4 regions of the Sphingomonas radiodurans genome follow, and region 1 is predicted to be linked to each of the others. Evidence: predicted binding sites of a transcription regulator. Region 1 holds the regulator's gene; each other region holds the start of a gene.
The links. Region 1 encodes LexA, which represses DNA repair genes until DNA is damaged. Its sites were predicted from a motif close to GTTCCNCNCTTGTTCT; they were not measured.
Positions count from the first base shown of each region.

Region 1 (7,392 bases):
GCCTATGATTTCGCGCGGGTCGCGTGGTTCGACGGCATTGGCGCGACTGGCCGCGCGCTCGGTCGCTTGACGATCCTGGCCGGCGGTGCCGCGCGCGAGCCACTGCGCGCACGGCTGTCGCGGCACATCCAGGCGCGGCTCGACGGCAGCGCCGGCGGCATCGCGGCAGCACTCGCGACGGGTGACACGGGCGGCATCGCGCTGGAGGATCAGGAAGCGATGCGCCGCTCCGGTCTCGCGCACCTGCTGTCGGTGAGTGGGCTGCACATCACCGCCGTGGTGGGCCTGACGATGCTGGTGGCCGCCCGCTTGCTCGCGCTCAACATGCGGCTGGCGCTCACCGGGCGCGTGCCGTTGATCGCGGCAGCCGTCGCAGCGGCGGTGGCGATCGGATACACGCTGCTGACGGGTAGCGAGGTGCCGACGATCCGCAGCTGCGTCGCCGCGCTGCTGGTGCTCGCGGCGATGGCGCTGGGCCGTGAGGCGCTGACGCTGAGATTGGTCGCGACCGGGGCGGTGGTAGTGCTGCTGCTCTGGCCCGAGGCGCTCGCCGGGCCGAGCTTCCAACTATCGTTCGCGGCGGTGACAGCGATCATCGCGCTGGCCGAGCACCCCCGGGTCCGCGCGTGGTTCGCGCCGCGCGAGGAGGGCTGGGGCAGTTGGCTGCTGCGCGGCGGCGCTTCGCTGCTGCTTACCGGCGTGGCCGTCGAACTCGCGCTGATGCCGATCGCAGTGTTCCACTTCCACAAGGCCGGGCTCTATGGTGCGGTCGCAAACCTCGTCGCGATCCCGCTGACGACGTTCGTCGTGATGCCGGTCGAGGCACTCGCGCTGGCGCTCGACTCGGTCGGGCTCGGCGCGCCGGCATGGTGGCTCGCCGGTCAGTCGCTCGCGCTGCTGCTATGGATCGCGCACCTCACCGCCGATGCGCCCGGCGCGGTCGCCGCGCTTCCGGCGATGCCGCATGGTGCCTTCGCACTGATGGTCGCGGGCGGGCTGTGGCTGGCGCTGTGGCGTACGCGCTGGCGGCGGCTCGGGCTTGCCCCGATGCTCGCCGGAGCGGCATGGGCGCTGGTCATGCCGCCGCCCGACATATTGGTGACCGGCGACGGCCGCCACGTCGCCGTCCGCCTCCCCGACGGCAAGGTCGCGCTGCTACGCGACCGCGCGGGTGACTATGCGCGTGACACGCTCGCGGAAAACGGCGGCACCGATGACGAGCCGGTGCTCCTGTCGGAACAGCGCGCCGCCGATTGTACCCGCGACCTGTGCCGCATCGATCTGTACAGCAGCGGTCGGCGCTGGCGCATCCTCGCGACCCGCAGCGCCTATCTGGTGCCGGCGGGCGCGCTGATCGATGCCTGCCGCGCGGCCGACATCGTCGTCAGCGAGCGGCGACTGCCGAGGCGCTGCACCCCACGCTGGCTGCGTCTCGATCGCGAGACGCTCGCGAGGACGGGCGGGGTAACGCTCGGCCTCAGCTCAGGGAGAGTCAAGACGGTGCGAACGGAAGGCGATCGACACCGGTGGGTCGCGGCGGCAGACACTCGGCCGGGGCCGTGGCGGCGGGTCGGGGCGCCGTCACGAAGAGGAAAGTTCACCGACGACGTCGCCGGAAGCACGACTGGGCGGCAGATAACGACACCAACGGATCGCTAACCGGTGCGGCCTTGCACATATGAAAACCGAACCACCAACACACGGAGGCCCATGCGCTTCACGGACCGCCTCGGCTTAACCCTGCCCCTGATCCAGGCGCCGATGGCGGGCGTATCGACCCCCGCCTTGGCAGCGGCGGTATGCGAGGCTGGCGCACTTGGCTCGATCGCGATCGGCGCCACCGATGTAGCCAGCGCCCGCACGATGATTGCGGACGTGCGCGCGCGCACTGATCGCGCGTTCAACGTTAACGTGTTCGTCCATCGCCCCGCACACGCCGATCCCGTCCGCGAAGCGCACTGGCTCGATCTGCTGCGCCCGCTGTTCGCCGAATTTCGCGTCGAGCCACCACCCGCGCTCCGGACGATCTACACGAGCTTCGCTGACGACGCCGACATGCTCGCGATGCTCGTCGACACCGCGCCGCCCGTGGTAAGTTTCCACTTCGGCATTCCGCCGGCAGACACCCTGGACGCGCTACGCGCCCGCGGCGTGTTCATGCTTGCAACGGCGACCAGCGTCGATGAGGCGATTGCGATCGAGGCCGCCGGAATCGATGCGATCGGGGCGCAAGGCATCGAAGCTGGCGGTCACCGCGGCATGTTCGAGCCTCAAGCGCCCGACGCAGCGATGAGCACCCTGGCGCTAACCGAAACGCTCGCAAAGACCACGCACCTGCCGATCATCGCTGCCGGTGGGATCATGGACGGCGCCGGCATCGCCGCGGCGCTCGACCGCGGCGCGGCGGGGGTGCAGCTCGGCACCGCATTCATCGCCTGTCCGGAGTCGGCGGCGGACGAGGCATACCGCGCAGCGGTTAGCGGCCTGAGCGCCGACACCACGATCCTCACGTCGGTGATTTCCGGGCGGCCAGCGCGCGCGATCCCGAACCGCTTTACCGCCCTGGACACCGGCTCAAACATCCCGCCGGACTATCCACGCGCTTACGATGCTGGAAAGGCTCTCCATGCTGCCGCAAAAGCGACGGGCGAAAATGGCTTCGGTGCACACTGGGCTGGCCAAGGCGCTCCATTCGCTCGCAGCCTGCCCGCTGCAGAGCTGATCGCAGCGTTGAAAGCCGAGCTCGAAGCATGCCGAGAGCAACAATCCTGAGAATCTTCCAGGCGATGAAACTTACCCGCCCGCGACCTTGCGGCGCTTGCTAGGCGGAAAGCTAGATTCCCTGACGCGGCATCACGAATATCGCCGCAAGATCCCCGCAAGCTTGCCCTGCACCCGCACCTGCGCCGGCGCATAACGCTGCGGATCGTACGCGCGGTTCGCCGGGTCGAGCCGGATCATCGCACCCTCGCGGCGGAAGTACTTAAGCGTCGCCTCATTGTCCTCGATCAGTGCCACGACGATCTCGCCATCGCGCGCCACGTCCTGACGACGGATCAGCGCATAGTCGCCATCGAGAATGCCGGCCTCGACCATCGAGTCGCCCGCCACTTCCAACGCGAAATGGTCGCCGGCGCCGAGCAGCGCCGCTGGCACGGGGAGCATCGTCGATCCCTCGAAAGCCTCGATCGGAACACCCGCGGCGATCCGCCCGTGCAGCGGTACTTCGATCACGTCGTTGGCCGGCGCGGGCACTGCCTTGCGCGCAGGTGCCGGTGTCGGCGCGCGCCGTGGCTCGGCGCGCTCTGGGATCTTGATCACTTCGAGCGCGCGGGCGCGATTGGGCAGGCGGCGCAGGAAGCCGCGCTCCTCGAGCGCCGAGATCAGCCGGTGAACGCCGGACTTGGACTTCAGGTCAAGCGCCTCCTTCATCTCCTCGAACGAGGGCGAGACACCGGTCTCGATCAACCGGTCCTCGATGAAACAGATCAGCTCGTGCTGTTTCCTGGTGAGCATGGCGTCATCATCTCCGCGCGAACAGACAAGGAACCTTTATGGAACGTTCCAACGTACGTCAAGCGATCATGAGGACTTCCGCCGAGTCGCCGCGTTCCGCCGCTGGGTCGTGCGGCGGGCGGACGATCAAGCATTGCGCGCGCGCAAGCGTCATAAGCATCGAACTGTCCTGGATCGCCGCCACATAAGCGCGCCCGTCGCGCAGTTCGGCGCGCATATAGTCGGTGCGTGGGCCGTTCGCGGGCAGCGACTCGCCCAGGATCGCATGCGTGGTGATCGGGAAGGGCTGTGCCGCGCCGGCCAGTCGCGCGATCACTGGTTTGACGAACAGCAGCGCGGTCACGAACGCCGACACTGGATTACCGGGCAGGCCGAGCACCGGCATGTCGCCGCGCCGCCCCGCCATCAGCGGCTTGCCGGGGCGAAGCGCGACGCGCCAGAAGTCGATCGTCGCCCCTGCGCCGAGCAGCGCCGGCCGGACGAGGTCGTGATCGCCCACCGATGCGCCGCCGGTCGTGACCAGCAGGTCTGCGTCGACCGTCGCAAAGGCCTGCGTCAGCACATCGAGCCGATCGGGCAGGATGCCGAGATCGATGATGTCGACCGGCAGGTCGGCCAGCAGCGTGCGCAGCAGCAGCCGGTTCGATTCGGGTAGCGAGTCCGCGCCGAAGTCAGCCCCCGGATCGACCAGCTCGTCGCCCGTCGCAGCCAGCGCAACGCGCACCCGGCGATGCACCGCCGCGTGCGAAACTCCCCCAGTCGCCGCCACTGCCAGCCGCGCCGCCGTCAGCCGATCACCCGCCGCGACCAGCACGTCGCCCTCAGTAAAATCGAGCCCGCGCCGGCGCACGTTGCCGCCGATCCGCAGCGGGCCCTCGCCAGCAAGGATCAGCCGCTCGCCGTCGCGTTCGGCCTCCTCCTGCACCATCACCACATCCGCGCCGTCGGGTATCGCCGCGCCGGTGAAGATCCGCACCGCCTCGCCGGCGCCGATCCCGCCATCGAACGGCCGGCCGGCCGCGCTCTCGCCGATCACGCGCCACGGGCCGGGCAGGTCGGCGAAGCGCAGCGCATAGCCGTCCATCGCCGACAGGTCGCGCATCGGCTGCGTACGCCGCGCGACCAGTGGCTCCGCGGCCCAGCGCCCGCCCGCTTGGGTGATCGGCAGCGTCTCGGTGGCGACTGGCGCGATGGCGGCGATCAGGCGTGCCTGCGCCTGCGCGACGGGAAGCAATTCGCTCATGCCGGGCCGAGTGGCAGATTGACGGCGCGAGCAACAGTGCGATTGATGCGACAAGCAAAAAGCAAACGGGGGCAATGATGCAGTGGTTGGCAATAGTGGCAGCGGCGGGATTGATCGGGGCGGCGCCGCTGCCCGCACCGGATCAGGCGGAGACGCTGTCGCCGCTCGCCCCGGCGGTGCTGCCGCTGCGCGAACAGGCGCAGGTGCGCGACGGCTGGCTGCGCGAGCGGCTCGACATGGTCGTGCCGCGGCTGATGCGCGACGCAAAGGTCGACATGTGGATCCTGATCGCGCGGGAAAATGCCGAGGATCCGGTGCTCGCCACCATGCTCGATGCCGAGAGCTTTCACGCGCGGCGACGCACGATCCTCGTCTTCCACGATCCCGGTGATGGCAAGCCGGTCGAGCGGCTGACGGTGAGCCGCTATGGCCTTGCAGACCTGTTCCCGTCGGCGTGGAAGCCCGAGGAGCAGCCCGATCAATGGAAGCGCCTCGGACAGATCGTCGCCGAACGCCGCCCGCGTCGCATCGCGGTCAACGTGTCGCCCGAGACGGCATTCGCCGACGGCCTGACCAAGAGCCAGCATGACGAACTGAGCGCGGCGCTGGGCGACGATGCCAGGCGGCTCGTCCCCGCCGGCCCGCTCGCGATCGGCTGGCTAGAGACGCGGACACCCGCGGAAATCGCGCGCTATCCCGAGATCGTTCGCACTGCGCATGCGATCATCGCGCAGGGCTTTTCCGCGCGCACGGTCAGCCCGGGCGTCACGACCGCCGACGATCTCGTCTGGTGGTATCGTGAGCGCATCGCCGCACTGAAGCTCGACACCTGGTTCCAGCCATCGGTCGCGATCTTCCGCCGCGGCGCTAAGGAACTGTCGGGTGACGAGGTGATCCGGCCGGGCGACATGCTGTGGGTCGATTTCGGCATCAAATATCTGGGCCTGAACACCGATACGCAGCATCTCGCCTATGTACTGCGCCCCGGCGAGCGCGAGGCGCCCAAGGGCTTGCGTGATGGCCTCGCCGCCGCGAACGGCGTGCAGGATGCGCTGACCGGTGCATTCCGCACCGGCCTCACCGGAAACGAGATGCTCGCCGCAGCCCGCGCGACGGCGCTCGCCAAGGGCTTGCGTCCAACGATCTACTCCCACCCCATCGGCTATCACGGCCACGCCGCCGGCACCGCGATCGGTTTCTGGGACGATCAGAAGCCATCGCCGCGCGGCGACTATAAACTGCGTCCGATGACGGCATGGTCGATCGAGCTGTCGGCGACTCACGCCGTCCCCGAATGGGGCGGGCAGGAGGTCCAGTTCCGGCTTGAGGAAGATGCATGGTTCGATGGCACGCGCGTTCGGTATCTCGATGGTCGGCAGACCCGCTTTCACTTGATCGGCGCTGCGGGGGCAAAACGAAAGCCGCGTTGAGCGTCACTGTCCCGGCGTTTCCCGCGGGTTGCGCCGTCTGCCCCGCGGGCAGCGGCGCGGCAGAGTCGCTTTCGTAGATTACGCCGCGAAATCCCCCGATTTTCCCCCGGTCTTACGCAGCAGTTTCACGCCCTCGATCGTCATCCTTTTGTCGATCGCCTTGGCCATGTCGTAGATCGTGAGCAGCGCGACGGACACGGCGGTCAACGCCTCCATCTCGACGCCGGTGCGGCCAGTCGTGGCAACCGTCGCCGTCGCGCTGACGCCATCTGCCTCTATTGTAAGGTCAATTGTCACCTTCGACAGCGGCAGCGGGTGGCACAGCGGGATCAGCTCGCTCGTGCGCTTCGCCGCCATGATCCCGGCAACGCGCGCCACCGCGAGCACGTCGCCCTTGGCCACCGCACCATCAGCAATCGCCCGCGCCGCCTCGGCCGACATTAAAATTCGGCCAAATGCAACGGCTTCTCGTACGGTCTCGACCTTGCCGCCGACATCCACCATCCGCGCCGCGCCAGCCTCGTCGAGATGCGTGAGCCCGCTCATCCGACCAGCGCCCGCGTCGCCGCGGCGATGTCATCCTGCCGCATCAGGCTCTCGCCGATCAGGAAGCAGCGCACACCATGCCCCGCCATGGCATCGAGATCGGCACGCGTGTTGAGCCCGCTTTCAGCCACGAAGGTGCAGCCCGCTGGCGCTCGCCCGACCAGCTCGTACGTGCGATCGAAGCTCACCGAAAAATCACGCAAATCCCGGTTGTTGACGCCGATCAGCCGCGATTTCAGCTTGAGCGCGCGATCGAGTTCGTCAGCATCGTGGACCTCCACCAGCACGTCCATCCCGCGCTCGATCGCCGCCGCTTCTAGCTCCGCGGCGACGGTATCTTCCAGCGCAGCCATGATGATCAGGATCGCATCCGCCCCGATCGCGCGCGCCTCGGCGACTTGCCACGGATCGAGCATGAAGTCCTTGCGGATCACCGGCAGGTCGCACGCCGCGCGCGCCGCGACGAGATAATCCTCATGGCCCTGGAAATACTCCCGGTCGGTGAGGATCGACAGGCACGCCGCGCCGCCGTCTTCATACGCGCGAGCATGCGCCGGCGGATCGAAGTCGGCGCGGATCAAGCCCTTGGACGGGCTCGCCTTCTTGATCTCGGCGATCAGTGCGTAGCGGTCCGTTGTGCGATCAAGCGCGGCTTTG
Region 1 is NZ_CP086594.1:3,305,246-3,312,637, forward strand. It holds gene LLW23_RS15575 (ComEC/Rec2 family competence protein) at 1-1,659, shown strand, start outside; gene LLW23_RS15580 (NAD(P)H-dependent flavin oxidoreductase) at 1,711-2,772, shown strand; gene lexA (transcriptional repressor LexA) at 2,854-3,516, opposite strand; gene LLW23_RS15590 (molybdopterin molybdotransferase MoeA) at 3,575-4,759, opposite strand; gene LLW23_RS15595 (M24 family metallopeptidase) at 4,834-6,189, shown strand; gene moaC (cyclic pyranopterin monophosphate synthase MoaC) at 6,268-6,735, opposite strand; gene trpC (indole-3-glycerol phosphate synthase TrpC) at 6,732-7,392, opposite strand, start outside.

Region 2 (7,392 bases), 200 kb from region 1:
AGAGGCATAACCAAGGCTGGGGAGAGGGGCAGTGAACAGTCTCCCTCTCCCCTTCAGGGGAGAGGGTCGGGGAGAGGGGCAGTAACAAGCCGTAATCCCCGAACACTCCCCCTCTCCCAACCCTCTCCCCTGAAGGGGAGAGGGCTAGAAAGCATTCGATGCCCAACCTTCAAACCATCCTAGCCGCCACCGCCCCCCTAACCCTGTCGGGCGTCCCCACCGGCTTCCTCCCCAGCGTCCTCGCCGATCTCGCGCGCGCCGCGAAGACGCGTGCCGTCTTCATCGCGCCCGACGAAGCCGCAATGCGCGCGATCGCCTCCACCGCGCATTATTTCGCGCCAGAGCTCGAGATCGTCGAATTCCCCGCCTGGGATTGCCTGCCCTACGATCGTGCCTCGCCCACCCTGCGCGTCATGGCGGAGCGGATCGGCGCGCTCCACCGGCTGCAGCACAAGCTGAAGGCGCCGCAGCTCGTCCTCACCACCGTCAATGCCGCGGCGCAGCGCACGCTCACCCCGTTCCGCATCCGCCAGCTCGTCGCGACGCTCCAACCCGGCGAACGCATCGCCCGCGACAAGCTCGCCACGCTCCTCTCGGCCAACGGCTATGTCCGCACCGATACCGTCCACGATTCGGGCGAATTCGCCGTCCGCGGCGGCCTCGTCGACCTCTTCCCCTCGGGCGAGACCCACGCGCTGCGGCTCGATTTCTTCGGTGACGAGATCGAGAGCGTCCGCACCTTCGATCCCGCCGATCAGCGCACCACCGGCAAGCTCCCCGGCTTCACCCTCCTCCCCGCCTCCGAGGCGCTGCTCGACGACGACAGCATCAAGCGCTTCCGCAGCCGCTATCGCGAGACCTTCGGCGCCACCGCGACCGGCGATCCGCTCTACCAGGCGATCAGCGACGGCCGCCGCCTCGCCGGCATGGAACATTGGCTGCCGCTGTTCGAGGAGAAGCTAGCAACGCTCTTCGACCATCTCGGCGACGACGCGCTGATCGTCCGCGATCACGGCGTGAAGGCCGCCGGCGATTCCCGCTTCGAATCGGTCGCCGATTATTACGAGAACCGCAAACGCGCCGAGGCCGCGCAACCCGGCAGCTACCGCGCGCTCCCCGCGAAGACCTTGTACCTCGCGCCGAAGGAGTGGGACGAAGCGCTGGTCACCACCGCCGCGCACGTCACCACCCCGTTCCACGAGCCCGAATCCAAGACCGTGATCGACTTCGGCGTCGACGGCCCGCGCGATTTCGGCCCCGAGCGGATGGCGGGCAACACCGGCGGCAACGTCTACGAAGCCGTCGTCGATCACCTCGCCAAACTCCGCCGCGACGGCCGCACCCCCGTCCTCGCCAGCTATTCGATCGGCGCGCGCGATCGCCTCGGCCATCTGCTCCGGGACCACGGCCTCACCGGCACGAAGCTGGCCGAGACATGGCAGGAGGCGCTCGGCGTCGGCGAGACGCAGGTCGCGCTGATCGTCCTGCCGCTCGACCACGGCTTCACCGCCCCCAACGTCGCCGTTCTCACCGAGCAGGACATGCTCGGTGACCGCCTCATCCGCCGCGCCAAGCGCCGCAAGTCCGCCGACGCCTTCCTCGCCGAGCTCGCCACGCTCTCCCCCGGCGATCTCGTCGTCCACACCGATCACGGCATCGGCCGCTACGTCGGGCTGACGCAGGTGCCGGTCGCCAAGGCGCCGCACGATTGCGTCCAGCTCGAATACGCCGGCGGCGACAAGCTCTACGTGCCGGTCGAGAACCTCGAAGTCCTCTCGCGCTATGGCGCCGGCGAAGAGGGCGCCAGCCTCGATCGGCTCGGCGGCGAGGGCTGGCAGCGCCGCAAGTCGAAGATGAAGGAGCGGATCCGCGAGATCGCCGGCGAGCTGATGGCCACCGCCGCCGCCCGCGCGCTGCGCCCCGGCGAGATCGCCGAGCCCGATTCCAGCGGCTACCCCGGCTTCGTCGATCGCTTCCCCTATCAGGAAACCGACGATCAGGACCGCGCGATCGAGGAAACGCTCGCCGACCTCTCCGCCGGCAAGCCGATGGACCGGCTCATCGTCGGCGACGTCGGCTTCGGCAAGACCGAGGTCGCGTTGCGCGCCGCCTTCGTCGCGGCGATGGCCGGCATGCAGGTCGCGATCGTCTGCCCCACCACGCTCCTCGCGCGCCAGCATCACCTCAATTTCACCACGCGCTTCGAAGGCTTCCCGATCGAGATCGGCCGCCTCTCGCGCCTCGTCCCCGCCGCCGAAGCGAAGCGCGTCAAGGAAGGCCTCGCCTCCGGCCAGCTCGACGTCGTGATCGGCACGCACGCCCTCCTCGCCAAGGGCATCGATTTCAAGCGCCTCGGCCTCGTCGTCGTCGACGAGGAGCAGCGCTTCGGCGTCACCCACAAGGAACGGCTGAAGGCGCTCAAGGCCGACGTCCACGTCCTCACGCTCACCGCCACGCCGATCCCGCGCACGCTGCAGATGGCGATGAGCGGCCTGCGCGAACTCTCCGTCATCCAGACTCCGCCGGTCGATCGCCTCGCGGTGCGCACTTATGTGATGCCCTGGGATCCCGTCGTCCTGCGCGAGGCGCTGCTGCGCGAGCATTACCGCGGCGGGCAAAGCTTCCTCGTCACCCCGCGCATCGCCGATCTGCCCGACATCGAGGAATTCCTGCGCAAGGAAGTCCCCGAGATCCGCTACGTCATCGCGCACGGCCAGATGGCGCCGGCGCAGGTCGAGGAGCGCATGTCGGCCTTCGTGGAAAAGAAGTTTGAAGTGCTCATCTCCACCTCGATCATCGAGAGCGGCATCGACATCCCCTCGGCCAACACGCTGATCGTCAACCGCGCCGATCGCTTCGGCCTGGCGCAGCTTTACCAGCTGCGCGGTCGCGTCGGCCGCTCGAAGACGCGCGCTTATGCCTATATGGTCACGCCCCCCGAACGGATGATGACCGACGCCGCCGAAAAGCGCCTCAAGGTGCTCAGCGATCTCGACAGCCTGGGCGCCGGCTTCCAGCTCGCCAGCCACGATCTCGACATCCGCGGCGCGGGCAATCTGCTGGGCGACGAACAGTCCGGCCACATCAAGGAAGTCGGCTACGAGCTATACCAGTCGATGCTCGAGGAAGCGATCATGGACGCGCGCGCCGGCGGCATGGCCAGCCGCCCGCGCGATTTCTCGCCGCAGATCACCGTCGACACGCCGATCCTGATCCCCGAGGAATACGTCCCCGATCTCGACCTTCGCATGGGCCTTTACCGCCGCCTCAACGATCTCGACAGCAAGCCCGACCTCGACGCCTTCGCCGCCGAAATGATCGACCGCTTCGGCGCCCTGCCCGAGGCGACCGACAATCTGGTGAAGGTCATCGAGATCAAGATGAACGCCAAGGTCGCCTGCGTTTCGAAGATGGACGTGGGGCCAAAGGGCGCGCTGGTGAGCTTCCACGACGACAAGCCGCCCAACATCGACGGCCTGCTGGCGTACGTCGAAAAGCTCGGCGGCATCGCGAAGCTGCGCCCGGATTCGAAGCTGGCGCTGACGCGCAACTGGGCCGACCCAGCCGCCCGGCTGCACGGCGCGCTGCAACTGTCGAAGGGGCTGGCGAAAGCGGCGGGCTAAATCCTCCCCGAGCTCGCTCGGGGAGGCGAAACCGCTCGCCCCAGGCGAGTGGTGGAGGGTAACCCTACACGCGCTCTCTTGGTACAATTATCTTGACCACGCGTCCGAAGTTACTGGCACGTCGCAATTGCGGCGCTCGTCATCTAACGTTGCATTCTTATCTGCGCCGTGCGATGTTCCACATCTGTTCTGAGGGGGCAATATGGCGGACGGTAGCGCCATTGAATGGACTGATGCGACGTGGAACCCGGTGACTGGATGTACCCAGATCACCGCTGGTTGCGACAACTGTTACGCATTGCGCTTCGCTGAGCGCTTTCGCGGAGTGCCAGGCCATCCCTTCGAAAGCGGCTTCGACCTCACGTTACGGCCGGGCAGAGTAAATCAGCCGCTCGCGTGGCGGCGGTCGCGCATGATTTTTGTCAATTCTATGAGCGACCTCTTCCACAAGGAGGTTCCGCACACGTTCGTTGATCTTGTTTTCGACACTATGGAGCGAGCTAACTGGCACGTATTTCAGGTATTGACGAAGCGAAGCTCTTTGATGCGCGAGTATCTAAAACGCCGCTATAAGAGCCGGGCGGCACCAGGACACATTTGGCTTGGCGTCTCGGTGGAGGAAGCCAAGGCGAAGTCGCGGATCGAGCATCTGAGGTCCGCGCCAGCTGGGGTACGCTTTCTTTCTATTGAGCCACTTATTGGCGCTGTTGGTCCGATTAATTTGGCCGGCATTCATTGGGTAATCGTAGGCGGAGAAAGTGGGCCGAAGGCTAGGCCAATGTCTGCTGACTGGGTGCGAGACATCCAGCGTCAATGCGATGAGCAGAATGTCGCTTTCTTCTTCAAGCAATGGGGAGGTATCAGGCCAAAGTCTGGTGGTCGGTCACTCGACGGCAAAGAATGGAATGAAATGCCAAGCCTAGCCGCCGCATGACGACTACTTTTGCTCCGCCGGTTCCACCGGAGTATGTCGGACGCGAGCAGGCTTACATCAAGCACCTCTTCCTTCGCCAGTATTTGGGGCGCTTGGTTCATAAGATCGGCAGCTTCGCAGATCATATTGTGTACGTAGACGGATTTTCTGGTCCTTGGAAAAGCGGGGCCGAAAACTATAGCGATACTTCATTCGGCATCGCGCTTAAGTCACTGACAGAGGCCAGTGATTACTGGTCTGGAGCAGCGAGCAGGTCCAGAAACGTGAAAATGTCTGCGCATCTCGTAGAGCGAAATGCATCGGCGTTCCTGCAACTGCAGGGTATCGGTTCTCATTTCCCTGCTGTGCAGGTGACGCCGTACAAAGACGATTTTCTAGACGTTGTTGCAGACATCGCCGGCACGATCCCCGCAGGGGCATTCAGCTTCTCTCTGATCGATCCTAAAGGATTCGCGTTAGATATGGCGCGATTAAAGCCTCTCCTTTCGCGTGAACGCAGCGAAGTTGTCTTTAATTTTATGTTCGACTTCGCGAACCGTTTCACCAATCTGCCGCAACTGCAGCCAACGTTCGATCGGCTGTTTGTCGGCGTCAACTGGCGTGATGAGCTAAATCGGTTGGAAGCTGATCCCGCTTCTACTCCGGAAGCTCGAAAACGCGCATTCTTGCGATGGTTTAAAGAAGCCGTGCGCAACGTGGGCGGATTTCGCTACGTTGCAGATGTAGAAGTTCAGTACCCGGGCAAGAGCAGGACCTTCTACTACCTCGTATATGGCACAAGGAAACCGCCCGGAATTGAGGTGTTCCGCGATTGTCAAATCAAGGCGTTGGAAGAACAGGCCGCTGTAGCTGGACGAATGCAAATTCAGGCGATTACCTCGACGGGGCAGGGCTTTCTGTTTGGTCCACCGGAACCCTCGCGCGATTTGAGACTCGATGCCGCGCTTGCTCGCGAGCGGGTTGCTGCTCGCGAGATGATGTTGCGGATGATCCCCTTGGGTGACACTGGCATCGCCTGGGAGCACGTCTGGCCCAACGTCCTATCGGAACACGTTGTAAGCCGATCCGCACTAGGACGCGAGGTCAACGCCTTGCGAAAGGCAAGAGTCTTGTCTGTGCCGGCTTGGACCAGCAACCGGAAACAACTTCCAGATGATTCCTACAGGATCTCAAGGGGCAACGCTTGGCCAAGGCCTTAAGTGCCCGCGTTTGTCCGCTTGCCGTGCCCATCTGAACAGCAATCCCCCCCGCCCGTCCCCGCCACTAGTCAGCGATGACCAACGACATTCACGTCATCGGCGGCAACCGTGCCGGCAACGGAATGCCAGCGACCCTACACCAGCCCCGTCAACCGCAATAGCAAGGTCAGCACCGGCACCACCGCCATCGTCAGGAACATCGCCCCGATCAACGGCCATCCCGTCGCCTCACCGCTCGTCACCCTGCGCGACCGCAGCCCCTGGACGACCCACAACCCCAGCAGGCCGAACCAAATCGCGTAGGCGATCAGGATCGCCACCCAGCTCGTCGCCACAACCGATGCCAGCGCCACCGGCAACCCGAAGATGAGGAACAGCATGAACGCAACGGCCGACAGGTCGAGCCGCTTGCCGCCTGTCTTGCGCCCCCCGCGCCGCGCACTCCAGAACATCAGTCCGAACCACGCTCCATAGGCGACCAACAGCGGCCAGAGGCTCGCGCCGAACATCAAGGCGAGCGTCACCGGTACACCGATGAAGAGAAGCGCCGTGCGGATGAGTCCCGATGTCACCGCCGACGCTTTGCACATCCGGCCTTAAAGGTCGGTGCATCGCCGAACTGTCCTACACCCCGCCCGACCTGTAAAAGTCGCACCCATGCCATCCCCCATCCCCACCACGAATGTTGAGGCCCGTTGGAGAAAACCCCGCCACAGCCTCAACATTGTCAACATTCGCGGCACCGCAGCATCGCCGCACCCCCGCCCCAACCGCCAGCAATTCCCTTTCCGCCCCCTCCCCGCTACGGGCTTGCGATGACCCACGACATCCACGTCATCGGCGGCGGGCTCGCCGGGAGCGAGGCGGCCTGGCAGCTCGCCGAGGCCGGCCACACCGTTCGCCTTTCCGAAATGCGCGGCAGCGGGGAGAATACCCCCGCGCACCACACCGATCACCTCGCCGAGCTCGTCTGCTCGAACAGCTTCCGCTCCGACGATGCGGAGAGCAATGCGGTCGGGCTGATCCACCAGGAGATGCGCACGCTCGGCTCGCTGATCCTGGCGCAGGGCGATATCCACAAGGTCCCCGCCGGCTCGGCGCTGGCGGTCGATCGCGACGGTTTCTCCGCCGCCGTCACCGCGGCGCTGGCGGCGCACCCGAACATCACGATCGTTCGCGAGCGCGTCGATACGCTGCCGGAAGGTCCGGCGATCATCGCCACCGGGCCACTGACGGCGCCAGCGCTGTCCGAAGCGATCGCCGCGGAGACGGGCAAGGACGCGCTCGCCTTCTTCGATGCGATCGCCCCTATCGTCCATCGCGACAGCATCGACATGGGCACCGCGTGGTTCCAGTCGCGCTACAACAAGGGCGACGGCACCGATTACATCAACTGCCCGCTCACCCGCGAGCAATACGACGCCTTCGTCGAAGGCCTGCTCGCCGGCGAGAAGAGCGTGCCGCGCGAATGGGAGAACGTGCCCTATTTCGAAGGCTGCATGCCGATCGAGGTGATGGCCGAGCGCGGCCGTGAGACCTTGCGCTACGGCCCGATGAAAGGCGTCGGGCTCGACCAGCCCGGCACCGCGACCGACGAACATCCGCAAGGCCGCTGGCCCTATGCCTGCGTCCAGCT
Region 2 is NZ_CP086594.1:3,103,609-3,111,000, reverse strand. It holds gene LLW23_RS14590 (FAD assembly factor SdhE) at 1-10, shown strand, start outside; gene mfd (transcription-repair coupling factor) at 159-3,623, shown strand; gene LLW23_RS14580 (DUF5131 family protein) at 3,826-4,557, shown strand; gene tcmP (three-Cys-motif partner protein TcmP) at 4,554-5,756, shown strand; gene LLW23_RS14570 (hypothetical protein) at 5,891-6,328, opposite strand; gene trmFO (methylenetetrahydrofolate--tRNA-(uracil(54)-C(5))-methyltransferase (FADH(2)-oxidizing) TrmFO) at 6,572-7,392, shown strand, end outside.
Region 2: a site for LexA is predicted at 3,799-3,814, ahead of LLW23_RS14580 (DUF5131 family protein). Genes of this name have one in related genera too.

Region 3 (7,392 bases), 1.4 Mb from region 1:
ATCCGGCATCCCCATGCCGCTCCACATCACCAAAGTCGCCTTCGGCCACACCGCCGTCGAACACCTCGCCGATCGCCTGCGCGAACGCGGGCAGGAAGGCCCGCTCTTCCTCACCACGCGCTACCTGCCCAAGCGCCACGAAGAGATCGCCGGCCAGGGCTCGCTGTTCTGGATCATCAAGCACCAGCTCGTCGCGCGCTCCCCGATCCTGTCGTTCGGCGAGGCCGAAGCCGGCCGCGTCGCGATCCACATCGATCCGGTGCTCCGCCTCGTCGCCGCTCGCCCGAAGCGCGCGCACCAGGGCTGGCGCTACCTCGAAGCCGCCGACGCGCCCGCCGATCTCGGCGGCGACGCCAGCGGCATAGGTGAGTTGCCCCCCGCGCTCATCGGCAAGCTCGCGGAACTGGGGCTGGTGTAGCTAGAACCGCCGGCTGTCGTCGCCGATCAGATCGCACGACCCGCGGAAACCATAGTTGGAGAAGCCCTGCACCGTGATCCGCCCGCTGCGCCGATCGATCACGACACGCGGCTTGTTCAGCCCATTGAGCCGGTAGCTCGCCGTAATCATGTCGCGGCCGCTGTTCACGTCGGTCAGATCCCACCACCCGCTGTTCCCACGCGAATTGATCGGCGGCACGAGCGACTTAGGCAGCCGGATGCGCCCGCCACCGGCCCACAGCTGCACCATCAGCGACGCATCGAAGCCCTCGCGGCGGTTCTCGGTGTACGTATCATAGTCATAGCGATCACGGTCCGAATCCCACCGCCAGCGCGTGCCGGTCCCGATCCCGTCGCGGCTGCCGTCGCCGAAGCAGATCAGCCCCAGCTCGACCGGCCGGCCGTCGATCACCGGCGGCCGGCTGGGCAGCGTCGTGGGCCGATCGCCGGGGCGATAGACCGGCCGGTTCTCGCCGGGATAGTTCGGCAGCGTCGTCGGCCGCTCGTCCGGGCGGTAGACCGGGCGGTTCTCCCCGGGACGGTTCGGCAGCGTCGTCGGCCGGCCCGCCGCCTGGCGACAGTCCGGCGCCGGTGACGGCGTGATCGAGGCATAGCGGCCGTCCATCGTCGCGATCGTCACGCACTGCCGCCGCGCATCGCTCCACCAGAAGGTATAGCTGCGGTCGTCGCTTGGCTGGCCACCGGTGTTGCGATAGCCGCGGCGTTGCAGCTCGCCCTCGGCCTGCCCGGCGCGCGCGCCGACCATATCCTCCAGACCGGTCGATTGCGCCTGCGCCTGAGCCGCCGCCGGTACGCCTGCTACGAAAAACGCGCCTACGGCGGCAATAGTCGACACTGCAAAGGACCGCACGGAACGTCTCCCGATGATCAGCAACGCCGAACAAACCAACCAAACATAGATTAGTGCCACAAGTTATTTCACAATGTTGGCGCACCAACCGCTTAGTTGACGATCAACACTCCCAGCACCGCCGCCACGCTCGCCGCCGCCAGGAACGCGCGCCCGGCATTTACCGCCCCGCGCGCCAGCCCCTGTTGCAGATTGCGCGCGAACCAGATCGTCTCGGCCCCCAGATACGCCGCCACCGCGCCCAGCGCCAAGGCTACCCCAATCAGCTGCGCCGGCACGTCGCGCAGATGCAGCAGCGACACGCCGATCCCCAGCGCCAGCGCGAAGGGCGCGCAGGCATAGCATTGCGCGTAGAAGGGCGCACGCAACCCATCACGCGTCACCTTGGCGCCGCTCGCACGCAGGAACCGCACCGCCATCATCAGCGGGAACAGCGAGAACAGCACCAGCCGCAGCACCAGAAGCGTCGTGTCGTCGGTCACGAACCCTGCCAGCCCGGTATTCTTCCGGATGATCGGATTCACCCCGCCGCCCAGCACCCGATCGAGCGCCTGCGTCAGTAGTAATGACAGGACAAGGAACGTCGGCGGATTGAGCGTGTCGGTGAATTGCTCGTCGGCCTGATCGCCCAGCTCTTGATCCGAATAGCGCATCATGTCGAGCGGCCGCACCACCGTGCGCCACAGCGTGATCGGATAGAAAACCAACCAGCTCATGATTTCATAAAGCAGCTCGCCCAGCGAGTTGAGCCACTTCATGAAGTCCATGCCGCACCATGCGATATCGGCGGTGGCAGTGCAACGGGCGGAAAACGCCGGCGTTTTGCTGCGCCGTACTAGGCAATAACTGTAAACGCGCGCCTACAGCGCCTTCGCCGATCCCAGATCGCTCACCGTCAGCACCTTCTCGAACTCCACGCCGGCCTGCCCGTCGAGCGACCAGCGGACCAGCCCGTGGCATTCCAGCTGCGGCGTCACGCGCACGTTGATCGTCATCCCGGCGCGCAGCCGGCCGTCGTGGACGATCTTGGCGCCGCGCTGCGAGATATCGCGCAGCCGCACGATCTGCATCCCCAGCTCGGTCGTGATCACCACCTTCTTGTCGATCGCCAGACGCAGCTGCCGCGCCCCCGGCGCGCGCTGTTCTTCCTTCAGCCGCGACAGCAGCGCCACGCTGTCGATCGGCGTGGTGAGCTTCAGCCCGCACTGGTCGAGCGTGCGCCACACGACCGTACCGGTCAGCGAGCAGGCCTCGGAAAGGTCCACCGTCACCTCGTCCCCGATCGACACCTCGAGCCCGGTCGACAGCATCAGGCCGTGGTCGGAGATGTTCACGACCCGCGCGAACCCCTGATCGCCGCGGGCATGCGCGCGCGCGACACGATAGACCATCCGCAGCCGCGCGCCGTTGCGCCGGTCTGGGTGATCATCCTCGATCTCGACGGCGGCCTCGAGCGCTTGCTCGAAGTTGAAGAATTCGTAGCCCAGGGCACCATCTCCGTTCCGCCGACCGCGCAATACGCAATTAGCGTATGTTAGCTTGATCTGCATCAACGGTAAATTGTTTTCCGATGGCAGCCGTCACGCCAGCGCGGAGATCTGCACCGAGGGAGCCTTCGCGCCGGGCGACTCGAATCCGAACAGCACCAGCTCGAACAGCGGCGTTCCGTCCGATCCCGTCACCTTCATCGTCCACCCCCCGGCACCCCAGAACGCGTCCGAATCCTCCTCGCAGATGATCCGCCCGGCCATCTCAAGCGCTTCGCATTTCGCAACGCGGATGTCCGGCAGGTCGAAACCGTCGGCGTCATGTTCGCCATTCACGTGGAAGTGATACATCGGCACGGGCGTTCTCGCTATCGGACGGAAGTGTCGGCTGGTGCTCGGTCGGATGACCTTCAAGAACAGCCGGCAACATCATCGCAATAGGCGATCGGGACAAAGCCTCGCATTAACCAATGTCACATTCCGCAATACAAAATTGTTACGCTTGTAATAACCATAATGACGAGTGACCCGCGCACGTCAGCCGCTATATTTGCATCGACTTCGGCAAGGCGTGCTCCGGCGACCGTCCTGATAGCGCCCCAGATCAGGCAGCGGTCGCCCGGTCGCGCGTCGCGCGCAGCTGCTTGACATAATCGATCACGGCTTGCGGCTCGTACGGCCTGGCAAGGTTCGGCCCGCTTTCGCACAGTTCCGCCGCAGTATCGGCAACCGCCTCGACCGTGCTGGCAAGCCGCACTTCAAGTTCCGGCCGGTTGGCCCGCACCCAGCTCGACAGTTCCTGCGCCGATTGTTCGCCGACCGCGGCGACATCGCACAAGATCACGTCGATCCCCAGCGATGGTTCGGGCAGCGCCTTCATCGCTTCGTCCGTGCTGGCGGCTTCCACCACGGCATAGCCGCAGTGCCGCAGATAATCGGCGATCGCGTGGCGCGTGATCACGTCGCCATCGACGATCAGGATCGAGGGCGCGATGCGGCGGTCGGGGGTTGGTGCGCTCATGATATCTTCTTCATTTCGGATTCGACCATCGCGAGCGCTTGTTCCACCCTGAACGGCTTGCCGAGAAACTGCGACGCCCCCGCATCCAGCGCAACCTGCGATTCCAGATGGCCCGATGAAATGATCACCGGCACCTCGGCATGATACTTCCGGACGAACGCGAGCAACGCCAGTCCATCGGTCGATCCCGGCATGCGAACGTCGCTCAGCACCAGATCGATCGCAACACCCGCTCTCAGCAGCTCAAGTGCTTCGTCGCCATTGGCGGCTTCCACCACGTCATAGCCAGCATCGCGCAACACTTCGCTCACGACCATGCGGATCAACATCTCGTCTTCCACGACGAGAAGTCGCAGCGGTCGCTCGACTACCGTGTCCACGACCGGCATCTCTTCGGCTTCCACTTCATGACACGCACGTCACAACGGAAAGGTATACCCCAAGCAGTCTTTCCATTGCCGGCTATTGAATCGATGTCACTGCCGCCGCACTAAAGCAAGTTAGTTCGCCCGCAAACGCGACGGGCCGTTCCGCACGCAGTCATGCCACGGGCTCAGCGCCCTTCCCCGGCACCGAAGCGCCCGGCTCGATCCCGAGCAGCACCCACCGCCGCGCCTCGTCGTACGTCGCGGTAAAGCGCGTGAACGGCTGGTCGAAGATCCGACGCACCTGCAGCCGCACGAGCATCGTGCCGGTGACGACCGCCAGGGCGCGGGCGTTCTTCATCCCGGCCAGATGCGCGCCCATCGTCGCGATCATGTCCTGCGCCTGCACCGGGCAACGCGATACGTCGATGATCAGGCCGTAGCTTGCCAGCCGCGCCTCGGTGATTTGGCGGATCAGATCCCCGACCAGCGCATCCGCCTCGGCGACGCTGAGCATCCCCTCCATTTCAATCTTCACCAGCGCATGGCTGCGGTCGACGATGATCTTGTACATGGCGCCCCCCTCGGCCCGGCGTTAGCGGCGGAGCCTTGCCAAGTCGTTGATCGCTGCCGGCGCCCGTCCCACTCGCATCCTCCCGCCCCAATTCCTACATCCCACGCTGGCCCTTCGACCGGAACGGAAGTAGAACTCCCGACATGCTGACTCACATTTCCGTCCGCGGCGCGCGCGAGCACAATCTCAAGGACGTGAGCATCGATATCCCGCGGGATACGCTCACCGTGATCACCGGGCTGTCGGGCTCGGGCAAGTCCAGCCTCGCGTTCGACACCATCTATGCCGAGGGCCAGCGGCGCTACGTCGAGTCGCTATCGGCCTATGCGCGCCAGTTCCTTGAGCTGATGCAGAAGCCCGATGTCGATCACATCGAGGGCCTCAGCCCCGCCATCTCGATCGAGCAGAAGACCACCAGCCGCAACCCGCGCTCGACCGTCGCGACCGTCACCGAGATCTACGATTACATGCGGCTGCTGTGGGCGCGCGTCGGCGTGCCCTATTCCCCCGCGACCGGCCTGCCGATCTCGGCGCAGACGGTGTCGCAGATGGTCGATCGCGTCATGGCGCTGCCCGAGGGGACGCGGCTGTACCTGCTCGCCCCCGTCGTGCGCGGCCGCAAGGGCGAATATCGCAAGGAGCTGGCGGAGTGGCAGAAGGCCGGCTTCACCCGCGTCCGCATTGATGGCGAGCTGCACGAGATCGACGAGGCCCCCGCGCTCGACAAGAAGTACAAGCACGACATCGAAGTGGTCGTCGATCGCCTCGCGGTGAACCCCGACATCGCCACGCGGCTGGCCGACAGTTTCGAAACGGCGCTGAAGCTCGCGGACGGGCTGGCGTATGTCGATCTGGCCGAGGGCGTCGTCCCCGGCCGCGAGGAGGAGGCGGCGTCGGGCGGCGCGATGAAGAACGCCGGCATCCCCGCCAACCGCATCGTCTTTTCCGAGAAGTTCGCCTGCCCCGTCAGCGGCTTCACCATCGCCGAGATCGAACCGCGCCTCTTCTCCTTCAACGCACCCCAAGGCGCCTGCCCCGCCTGCGACGGGCTCGGCGAAAAGCTGATCTTCGACGAAGACCTCGTCGTCCCCAACCACGCGCTCACGATCAAGAAGGGCGCCGTCGTCCCCTGGGCCAAGAGCAACCCGCCCTCGCCTTATTACATGCAGGTGCTCGGCTCCCTCGCGCGCGAGTTCGGGTTCAGCCTCGACACGCCCTGGGCCGATCTGCCCGGCGAGGTGCAGCTGGTCATCCTCCACGGCAGCGGCGGCAAGCCCGTCACGCTCACCTTCGTCGACGGCAAGAAGTCGTACGACGTGAAAAAGCCGTTCGAAGGCGTCATCGGCAACCTAAACCGCCGCATGCTCCAGACCGAATCCGCATGGATGAAGGAAGAACTCGGCAAATACCAAAGCTCGCAGCCCTGCGAAGTCTGCCACGGTGCCCGCCTCAAGCCCGAGGCGCTCGCGGTGAAGATCGCGATGCAGGACATCAGCCACGCGACGCATCTGTCGGTGGTCGACGCGCTCGCCTTCTTCACCGCGATGCCCGATCACCTCAACGATCAGCAGCGCGCCATCGCCGAGCGCATCCTCAAGGAAATCGTCGAGCGCCTCGGCTTCCTCAACAACGTCGGCCTGGATTACCTCAATCTCGATCGCACCAGCGGCACGCTATCGGGCGGCGAGAGCCAGCGCATCCGCCTCGCCAGCCAGATCGGCAGCGGCCTCTCGGGCGTCCTCTACGTCCTCGACGAGCCGTCGATCGGCCTCCACCAACGCGACAACGACATGCTGCTGAAAACGCTGCGCCGCCTGCGCGATCTCGGCAACACCGTGCTCGTCGTCGAGCATGACGAGGATGCCATCCGCACCGCCGATTACGTCATCGACATGGGGCCGGGCGCGGGCGTTCACGGCGGCCAGATCGTCGCGCACGGCACGCTCAAGCAAATCCTGAAAGCCAAGGGCTCGGTCACCGCGGATTATCTCAACGGCACGCGCGAAGTCCCCGTCCCCGCCAAACGCCGCAAGGGCTCGGGCAAGAAGCTCACCGTCCACAACGCCACCGCCAACAACCTGACGGGCGTCACCGCGAGCGTGCCCCTCGGCACCTTCACCTGCATCACCGGCGTCTCGGGCTCGGGCAAGTCGAGCTTCACGATCGACACGCTCTACGCCGCCGCCGCACGCGAGCTCAACGGCGCACGCATCCTCGCCGGCAAGCACGACAAGATCACCGGCCTCCAGCATCTCGACAAGGTGATCGACATCGATCAGTCGCCGATCGGCCGCACCCCGCGCTCGAACCCGGCGACGTACACCGGCGCCTTCACGCAGATCCGCGATTGGTTCGCCGGCCTCCCCGAAAGCCTCGCGCGCGGCTACAAGCCCGGCCGCTTCTCGTTCAACGTCAAGGGCGGCCGGTGCGAGGCGTGCCAGGGCGATGGCCTGCTCAAGATCGAGATGCACTTCCTCCCCGACGTCTACGTCATCTGCGACGTCTGCCACGGCGCGCGCTACAACCGAGAAACGCTCGAGGTGAAGTTCAAGGGCCTCAGCATCGCCGACGTGCTCGACATGACGGTCGAGGACGCCGCGGAATTCTTCAAGGCCGTGCCGCCGATCCGCGACAAG
Region 3 is NZ_CP086594.1:995,998-1,003,389, forward strand. It holds gene LLW23_RS04890 (DUF1489 family protein) at 14-418, shown strand; gene LLW23_RS04895 (hypothetical protein) at 419-1,309, opposite strand; gene LLW23_RS04900 (hypothetical protein) at 1,402-2,076, opposite strand; gene LLW23_RS04905 (PilZ domain-containing protein) at 2,170-2,859, opposite strand; gene LLW23_RS04910 (DUF6894 family protein) at 2,890-3,147, opposite strand; gene LLW23_RS04915 (response regulator) at 3,401-3,817, opposite strand; gene LLW23_RS04920 (response regulator) at 3,814-4,206, opposite strand; gene LLW23_RS04925 (hypothetical protein) at 4,358-4,756, opposite strand; gene uvrA (excinuclease ABC subunit UvrA) at 4,900-7,392, shown strand, end outside.
Region 3: a site for LexA is predicted at 4,877-4,892, ahead of uvrA (excinuclease ABC subunit UvrA). Genes of this name have one in related genera too.

Region 4 (7,392 bases), 1.7 Mb from region 1:
CGATCTCCTCGATGCGCCGCGCGATCAGCCGCAACAGATGCGCCGGATCGCGGCTCGCGCGGGCGAGGCCGATGCGGATCACCTGGTCGGTCGAATCGACGCGCGCTGCGACGAAGGCGAGCGCGCGGGCGCCGCTCCCCGCCTTGGCGAGCGCGTCGGTCAGTTCGCCGACGAGGCCCGCCAGCCAATGCTCGATCGCTTCTGCCGTGGCGATCGGCTCCGCAAAGCGCCGCGTCACCGCGATCGGCTGCACCGGAATGACGGGATCGAGCGGCTCGGGCGCAGCGCCGGTCACCTGGTCGAGCCGGCGCGCGATGGCGGGGCCGAAACGGCGGACGAGCGGCGCGCGCGGCATTGCCTGCAGCGCGCCGATCGTATCGACGCCGAGCCGAGCGAGCAGTTCGAGCGCGGCCTCGTCGAGCCGCAGCGCCGAGACGGGCAGCGCGGCAAGCGCGTCATGGTGCCCGCCGGGCGGCACGACCAGCGCGGTCTCGCGCTGCCGTGCCAGCGCCCAGGCGGCGCCGGGGGTGTCGGCGATCGCAATCTGCGCCGCAACGCCGAGCCGAGCGAGCACCCGCAGCAACCGCCGCACCAGCGCCTCCTCGCCGCCATGGAGGTGTGCGGTGCCGGTGATGTCGAGGAACAGCCCATCAGCGTCCGAAATGGCGACCACCGGGCACCAGCGCCGCGCGAGCGCAATCGCCAGCCGCTCGAGATCGGCGCGGTCGCCGGCGGGATCGGCGTCGCGCACGTCGACGTCGGGCACCGCAGCGCGCGCTTGCGTCAGCGCCATCCCGGGCGCGAGACCGAGCGCGCTCGCGGCGGGGCACGCCGCGGCGATCTCGATCCGGCTGCCGATCTTGTGGACAGTGACGAGCGGCGGGGGGGCAGGTGATGGGAGGTGGTGCGCACCCTGCCGCCGTTCGTCCCGAGCATCGTCGAGGGACCTGGTGCGCGACGCAGTTGGCACGCGGGTTTTCGGCTGCGCTCGGACGGTGTCTCGACTTTGCTCGACACGAACGGTGGTTGGTTTGGCAGCGCGCTCATGAACGGGAGCGGGAAGGCGGACGACGTTTGCGGCCGGCTCGCACGTTCGCGCGACCGTGCCCGACAGGCTGCGTCCGGTATTGAAGAACGCTCCTCCATTGGGCACCGCCGCACCGGCATCGTTCGACCCCGCCCGCGCGTGCTTGTCCGGCCGCGCCCCTTCGCCGCGCGAGCGTACGGAAGGCGTGGCGTTCCACCGCGCCAGTGCCTTGGCGGCACGGTCATCGGCATTGGGATCGAGCCCGTCGAACCCGCGCCAGCGCTTTCCCGGCGCATCCTCGGGATCGGGACGCGACGGCAGCGTGGTCGGCATGACGCGCGCGCCTTCGTCGGGCGGCATCGCGCGGAACGGATGGTCCGCCGCTTCGCTGCGCCGGCCCATCTCGCGCATCGGCGGCCGTTGGTGCGCCGGCATCGCTTCGATGCGGTGCGCGACCTCCGCGCGGCTCGATTGCGACCAGGGCTTCTCGTCCGGTGCCGCCGCATCGCCGCGCGCCCAGCGTGCGCCGGGGCGCCAGCCGGTGTTCCTCGGCGCATCGCACTGCAACGCGCGCTCGCCAGCCGCGGCGGCGGTCAGCGGCGCGAGGTCCAGCGGCGTATCAAGCCGCGGCGGTGCGCGGCGACGCTCGGCCCGACGCACGCGATCGATCGCCCAGTGCGGCAGGTAGAGCGAGACGACCCGTGTCATCGCAAGCCTCCATCAACATTTCAAAAGGTTCGCCGCCGCGCTGGCGTGTCAGGCCGACGTTCCAGCGCGCGCGGCCGATACCGCCCATGCGCAGCCGCGCCGACGGCGCCGAGGCGACGCGCCAGCGGGTCAATGCGGCAGATGGCATGCCGAGCGGATCGACCCCCTCGCGCGCGTGACGCCGCATCAGCAGCGCGATCGTGCGCCCGCCCTCGGCGGCGAGCTGCAGCCGGCGAGTGGAGGCCATGCCGGCGCGCTTCACCTCGCCGATCACCGCGCCCAGCCCGCGGTGGCGCAGCCCTTCCTCCATCAGCGCGAGCAATTCGGCATCGTCGCGTGCCTCGGCATAGAGCACGCGCTCAGGCGCCAATCCTGCTTGATAAAGTCCTGGCGCAAACAGGTCGCGTCGTCGCACCACCCACAGCACCGGCCCCCAGGCGCGCGCCGCGATGCCGGCGATGAACAAGGTGGCAGCAGCATCGTCGCCGAGCCCGGCCGTGCCCGCCGCTACCTCGTGCAGCGCGTCGAGTCGCAGCCCGCCATCGGCCAGCCCGGCGTCGAACGCAGGGATCCCGAACGGCAGCGTCTCGCGCCGCTGATGCCCGTCGCCCTCAATGGCGCGGAGCGTTTCACGCAGCTCGGCAATGATGGCAGGGGATGGCACAGACACGACTCGACAAGAAGGATGTTCCTATTTTGTTCCTTATCTCGACTGAGTCAATCGTGCGACTCGCAGCGACGGAGCGGAGTTGGTCTCAAGTGAAACCATCACTAGCGCGCCCGTTTGAAATTTAATAACAAGGCGCTTGAGGGCGTGTTCGTGCGTTTTGTCGACACGTTGCAAACCGGAGAGACCATGGCGGACGCCGCCCGCAGCAATTTGCCACCGCTCGCGCTGCATGTGCCCGAGCCCAAATATCGCCCCGGCGACACGGTCGATTTTAGCGACGTCGAGGTGCCGCCCGCCGGTTCCGCGCGGCGGCCCGACACGGCCGAGGATGCGCGCAACTTCACCGATCTCGTCTATACGATGGTCCGCGTGCTCGACGACGAGAACCGCGCGGTCGGCCCATGGGATCCCAAGCTCTCGCCCGACACGCTGCGGCGCATGCTGCGCCACATGGCGACGGTGCGCGCGTTCGACGAACGCATGTTCCGCGCGCAGCGGCAGGGCAAGACCAGCTTCTACATGAAGTCGATGGGCGAGGAGGCGGTCGCGGTGCCGCAGGCCTATGCGCTCGATGCCGACGACATGTGTTTCCCGTCGTATCGCCAGCAGGGCCTGCTGATCGCGCGCGGCTGCCCGATGGTCGACATGATGAACCAGATCTATTCGAACCGGGGCGACAAGCTGCAGGGCAAGCAGCTGCCGATCATGTATTCGGAGAAGCGCTTCGGTTTCTTCTCGATCTCGGGCAATCTGGCGACGCAATATCCGCAGGCGGTCGGCTGGGCGATGGCCTCTGCGTCGCGTGGCGACACGCGGATCGCCGCGACGTGGTGCGGCGAGGGATCGACCGCGGAGGGCGATTTCCATTCCGCGTTGACCTTCGCCACCGTCTATCGCGCGCCGGTGATCTTTAACGTCGTCAACAATCAATGGGCGATCTCCAGCTTCTCGGGCTTCGCCGGCGCCGAAGCGACGACCTTTGCGGCACGCGCGGTGGGCTATGGCATTGCCGGCCTTCGGGTTGACGGCAATGACGCGCTCGCCGTGTACGCCGCGACGTTATGGGCCGCCGAGCGCGCGCGCACCAACGCCGGACCAACGCTGATCGAGCATTTCACCTATCGCGCCGAGGGCCATTCGACCTCCGATGATCCGACGCAATATCGCTCCGCCGGGGAGCCGACCGCCTGGCCGCTCGGCGATCCGATCCGGCGGCTGAAGGATCACCTGATCACGCTGGGCGAATGGAGCGAGGAGCGGCAGGCGGCAATGGACAAGGATGTCGCCGACGAAGTGAAGGCGGCGCAGAAGGAGGCCGAGAAGAACGGCATCCTCGGCCACGGCCTGCTCCAGTCGCTCGATACGCTGTTCGACGGCGTGTTCGAGGAAATGCCGTGGCATTTGCGCGAGCAGCGCGCGCAGATGCTGGCGGAAGAGACCGAAAGCGGCCGGCCATGGGATCGCAAGAAGTGAGTGGTTGCTTCAAACCTTCTCCCCTTGTGGGAGAAGGATACCGAAGCTTGGCGACGCAGTCGCCTAGCGTAGGTTGGATGAGGGGTGAGCGGCGCCGCGCGCCGCGCGACCGCGGCGCGGTCGCTCCCCTCACCCTCCCACTGCCTTCGGCAGCGGGCCCCTCCCTCTCCCACCCCATCCTGTCATTTGGGGGGAGAGGGTAATGAGTGACGCAATGACCGACACAGACTCCGAAACGACCCGCATGAACATGATCCAGGCGATCAATTCCGCCATGGACGTGATGATGGCGCGCGATCCCGGCGTGATCGTGATGGGCGAGGACGTCGGCTATTTCGGCGGTGTGTTCCGCGCTACCGCGGGGCTGCAGGCGAAATACGGCAAGACGCGCGTGTTCGACACGCCGATCACCGAGATCGGCATCATCGGCGTGTCGATCGGCATGGGCGCTTATGGCTTGCGCCCCGTGCCCGAGATCCAGTTCGCGGATTATATCTACCCCGCGCTCGACCAGCTCGTCAGCGAGGCTGCGCGGCTGCGCTATCGTTCGGACGGCGAATTCACCGCGCCGATCACGGTGCGCTCGCCGTTCGGCGGCGGTATCTTCGGCGGGCAGACGCATTCGCAATCGCCCGAGGGCATCTTCACGCACGTATCTGGGCTGAAGACGGTAATCCCCTCGACGCCGTACGACGCCAAGGGGCTGCTGATCGCCGCGATCGAGGACAATGATCCGACGATCTTCTTCGAGCCCAAGCGGATCTACAACGGACCGTTCAACGGCAATTGGGATGCCCCCGCGGCGAACTGGTCGAAGCACCCGGCCGGCGAGGTACCGACGGGCTATTACAAGATCCCGCTCGGCAAGGCCGCAGTGGTGCGCAGCGGCGAGGCGGTGACGATGCTCGCCTATGGCACGATGGTGCACGTCTGCCTGCAGGTCGTCGCGGACACCGGCATCGACGCCGAGATCATCGATCTGCGCACGCTCGTGCCGCTCGACATCGAGGCGATCGAGGAAAGCGTGAAGAAGACCGGTCGGTGCCTGATCGTGCACGAGGCGACGCGCACCGGCGGCTTCGGCGCGGAGCTTTCGGCGCTGGTGCAGGAGCGCTGCTTCTACCATCTCGAGGCGCCGGTGGAGCGCGTGACGGGCTTCGACACACCGTATCCCCACAGCCTGGAATGGGCCTATTTCCCCGGCCCCGTGCGCATCGGCATGGCGCTCAAGAAGATTCTGAAGGACTAATCGGCGATGGCGCGTTTCACCTTCAAGCTGCCGGACATCGGCGAAGGCATTGCCGAGGCCGAGATCGTCGGCTGGCACGTGCGCGTGGGCGATCGGGTCGAGGAAGACCAGAACATCGCCGACATGATGACCGACAAGGCGACGGTCGAGATCGAATCGCCGGTGTCGGGCATTGTGGTCGAGGTAGCCGGCGAGGTCGGCGATCAGATCGCGATCGGCGGGATGCTGGTGGTGATCGAGACCGATGCGTTGGACGAGGTGGAGGAAAAGCTTGGCGGCGAGGAAGCGGCCGAGACCTACGAGGCCGAAAATCCAGGCGTGGAAGAGACGATCCTCCCCGGCACGGGGAGGGGGACCGCCGGCGAAGCCGGTGGTGGAGGGGGATCGCCGCTGGGCGAAGCGCCTGTGGAAGCCCCCCTCCACCAGCCTGCGGCTGGTCCCCCTCCCCGTGCCGGGGAGGATCGTCAGGTTCTCGCCTCCCCCGCGGTCCGCGCCCGCGCGCAGGATCTCGGCGTCGACCTGAGCCAAGTGAAAATCGCCGAAGGCGACCGTATCCGCCACGCCGATCTCGACGCATATCTCCGCTACGCCGACGGCCAGGGCTATCATGCCCCGCACGCCAGCCGCGCGCGGCCGGACGAGGCGGTCAAGGTCATCGGGATGCGTCGCCGCATCGCCGAGAACATGGCCGCGTCGAAGCGCAACATTCCGCACTTCACCTATGTCGACGAGATCGACGTGACCGCGCTCGAGGATGTGCGCGCCGATCTCAACGCCAATCGCGGCGTCCGGCCGAAGCTGACGATGCTGCCGTTCCTGATCGTCGCGATCTGCCGCACGTTGCCCGACTTCCCGATGCTTAACGCGCGTTACGACGATGAGGCGGGCGTGGTGACGCGCTCGGGACGCGTCCATCTCGGGATCGCGGCACAGACCGACGCTGGGCTGACGGTGCCCGTGATCCGCGATGCGCAGGACAAGAACGTCTGGCAGCTCGCAGCCGAAATCGGCCGACTGGCGGAAGCGGCCCGCACGCAGAAGCTCAAGCCCGAGGAGCTCGGCAACGGCACGATCACCGTCACCTCGCTTGGCCCGCTGGGTGGCATTGCGACGACGCCGGTCATCAACCGCCCCGAAGTGGCGATCATCGGCCCGAACAAGATCGTCGAGCGGCCGGTGTTCCGGGGCGACGATATCGTCCGCGCGAAGCTAATGAATCTGTCGATCAGCTGCGACCACCGAGTCGTCGATGGCTGGGACGCGGCAAGCTATGTCCAGGCGGTGCGCAAGCTGCTCGAAACGCCGGTGTTGCTGTTCGCCGACTGACGCAATTCCCCTCCCGCTCGCGGGAGGGGAGAAGGTTTCGCTACACCCGCCGCCCGGTGAACAGCTGCACCAGCCCAACGATCAGCGCGATCACCAGCAGGATGTGGATCAACCCGCCGGCGACGTTCAGGCCAAAACCAAGCAGCCAGAGGACCACGAGGATCACGACGATGGTCCACAACATGGCAATATTCTCCTTCACAGATACCCAATGAACGGAATCGTGAAGCAGCCGTTCCCCCCGGCACAGCAATGATTCGCGAAAGTCTATTTGGCGCGATCGATGCTATGGTCGTGTGTCGCCAAGCGACGCTCGTGACCATTGGGGATTAACTATGCACGATCATGCAAGAACCATCGGACTTTACGCATGATAACCCGTCGTCTCGGCCCGCATGATCTGCCGGCAATGCGTGCGCTCAACGCGTTGTTCCACGACGCGTTCGATCATGATCCGGCATTCGTCGCCGCTCCGCCGGACGATGCTTATCTCGCGACGTTGTTGGCCAAGCCGCATGTCTTCGTGCTTGTCGCGGAGCATGATGGAACGGTCGTCGGCGGGCTTGTCGCCCATGCGCTCGACAAGCACGAGCAGGCCCGCGTGGAAGTCTATATCTACGATCTCGCGGTCGCCGAGCACTACCGCCGCAAAGGCATCGCGACGGCGCTCATCGAGGCGTTGAAGCCACTCGCGCGTGCGGCGGGGGCAGAGGTAATCTTCGTCCAGGCCGATTATGGCGACGATGCCGCGATCGCGCTCTACACGAAGCTCGGCACGCGCGAGGACGTGATGCACTTCGATATCGCGGTCGACTGACACCGCGGGTTGCTGCGGCGCGTAAGGGATTGTGCCCGGGGGGCTGTCGTTCTATATCGCGAGCGCTTTCTCTTACATCGTTAGATGCAAGGGGTCGCGGGGCTCGCTCCGCGGCGGCAACG
Region 4 is NZ_CP086594.1:1,593,368-1,600,759, reverse strand. It holds gene LLW23_RS07710 (DNA polymerase Y family protein) at 1-1,735, opposite strand, end outside; gene LLW23_RS07705 (ImuA family protein) at 1,647-2,399, opposite strand; gene LLW23_RS07700 (3-methyl-2-oxobutanoate dehydrogenase (2-methylpropanoyl-transferring) subunit alpha) at 2,592-3,878, shown strand; gene LLW23_RS07695 (alpha-ketoacid dehydrogenase subunit beta) at 4,123-5,127, shown strand; gene LLW23_RS07690 (dihydrolipoamide acetyltransferase family protein) at 5,134-6,453, shown strand; gene LLW23_RS07685 (lmo0937 family membrane protein) at 6,494-6,637, opposite strand; gene LLW23_RS07680 (AAC(3)-I family aminoglycoside N-acetyltransferase) at 6,824-7,270, shown strand.
Region 4: a site for LexA is predicted at 2,423-2,438, ahead of LLW23_RS07705 (ImuA family protein). Genes of this name have one in related genera too.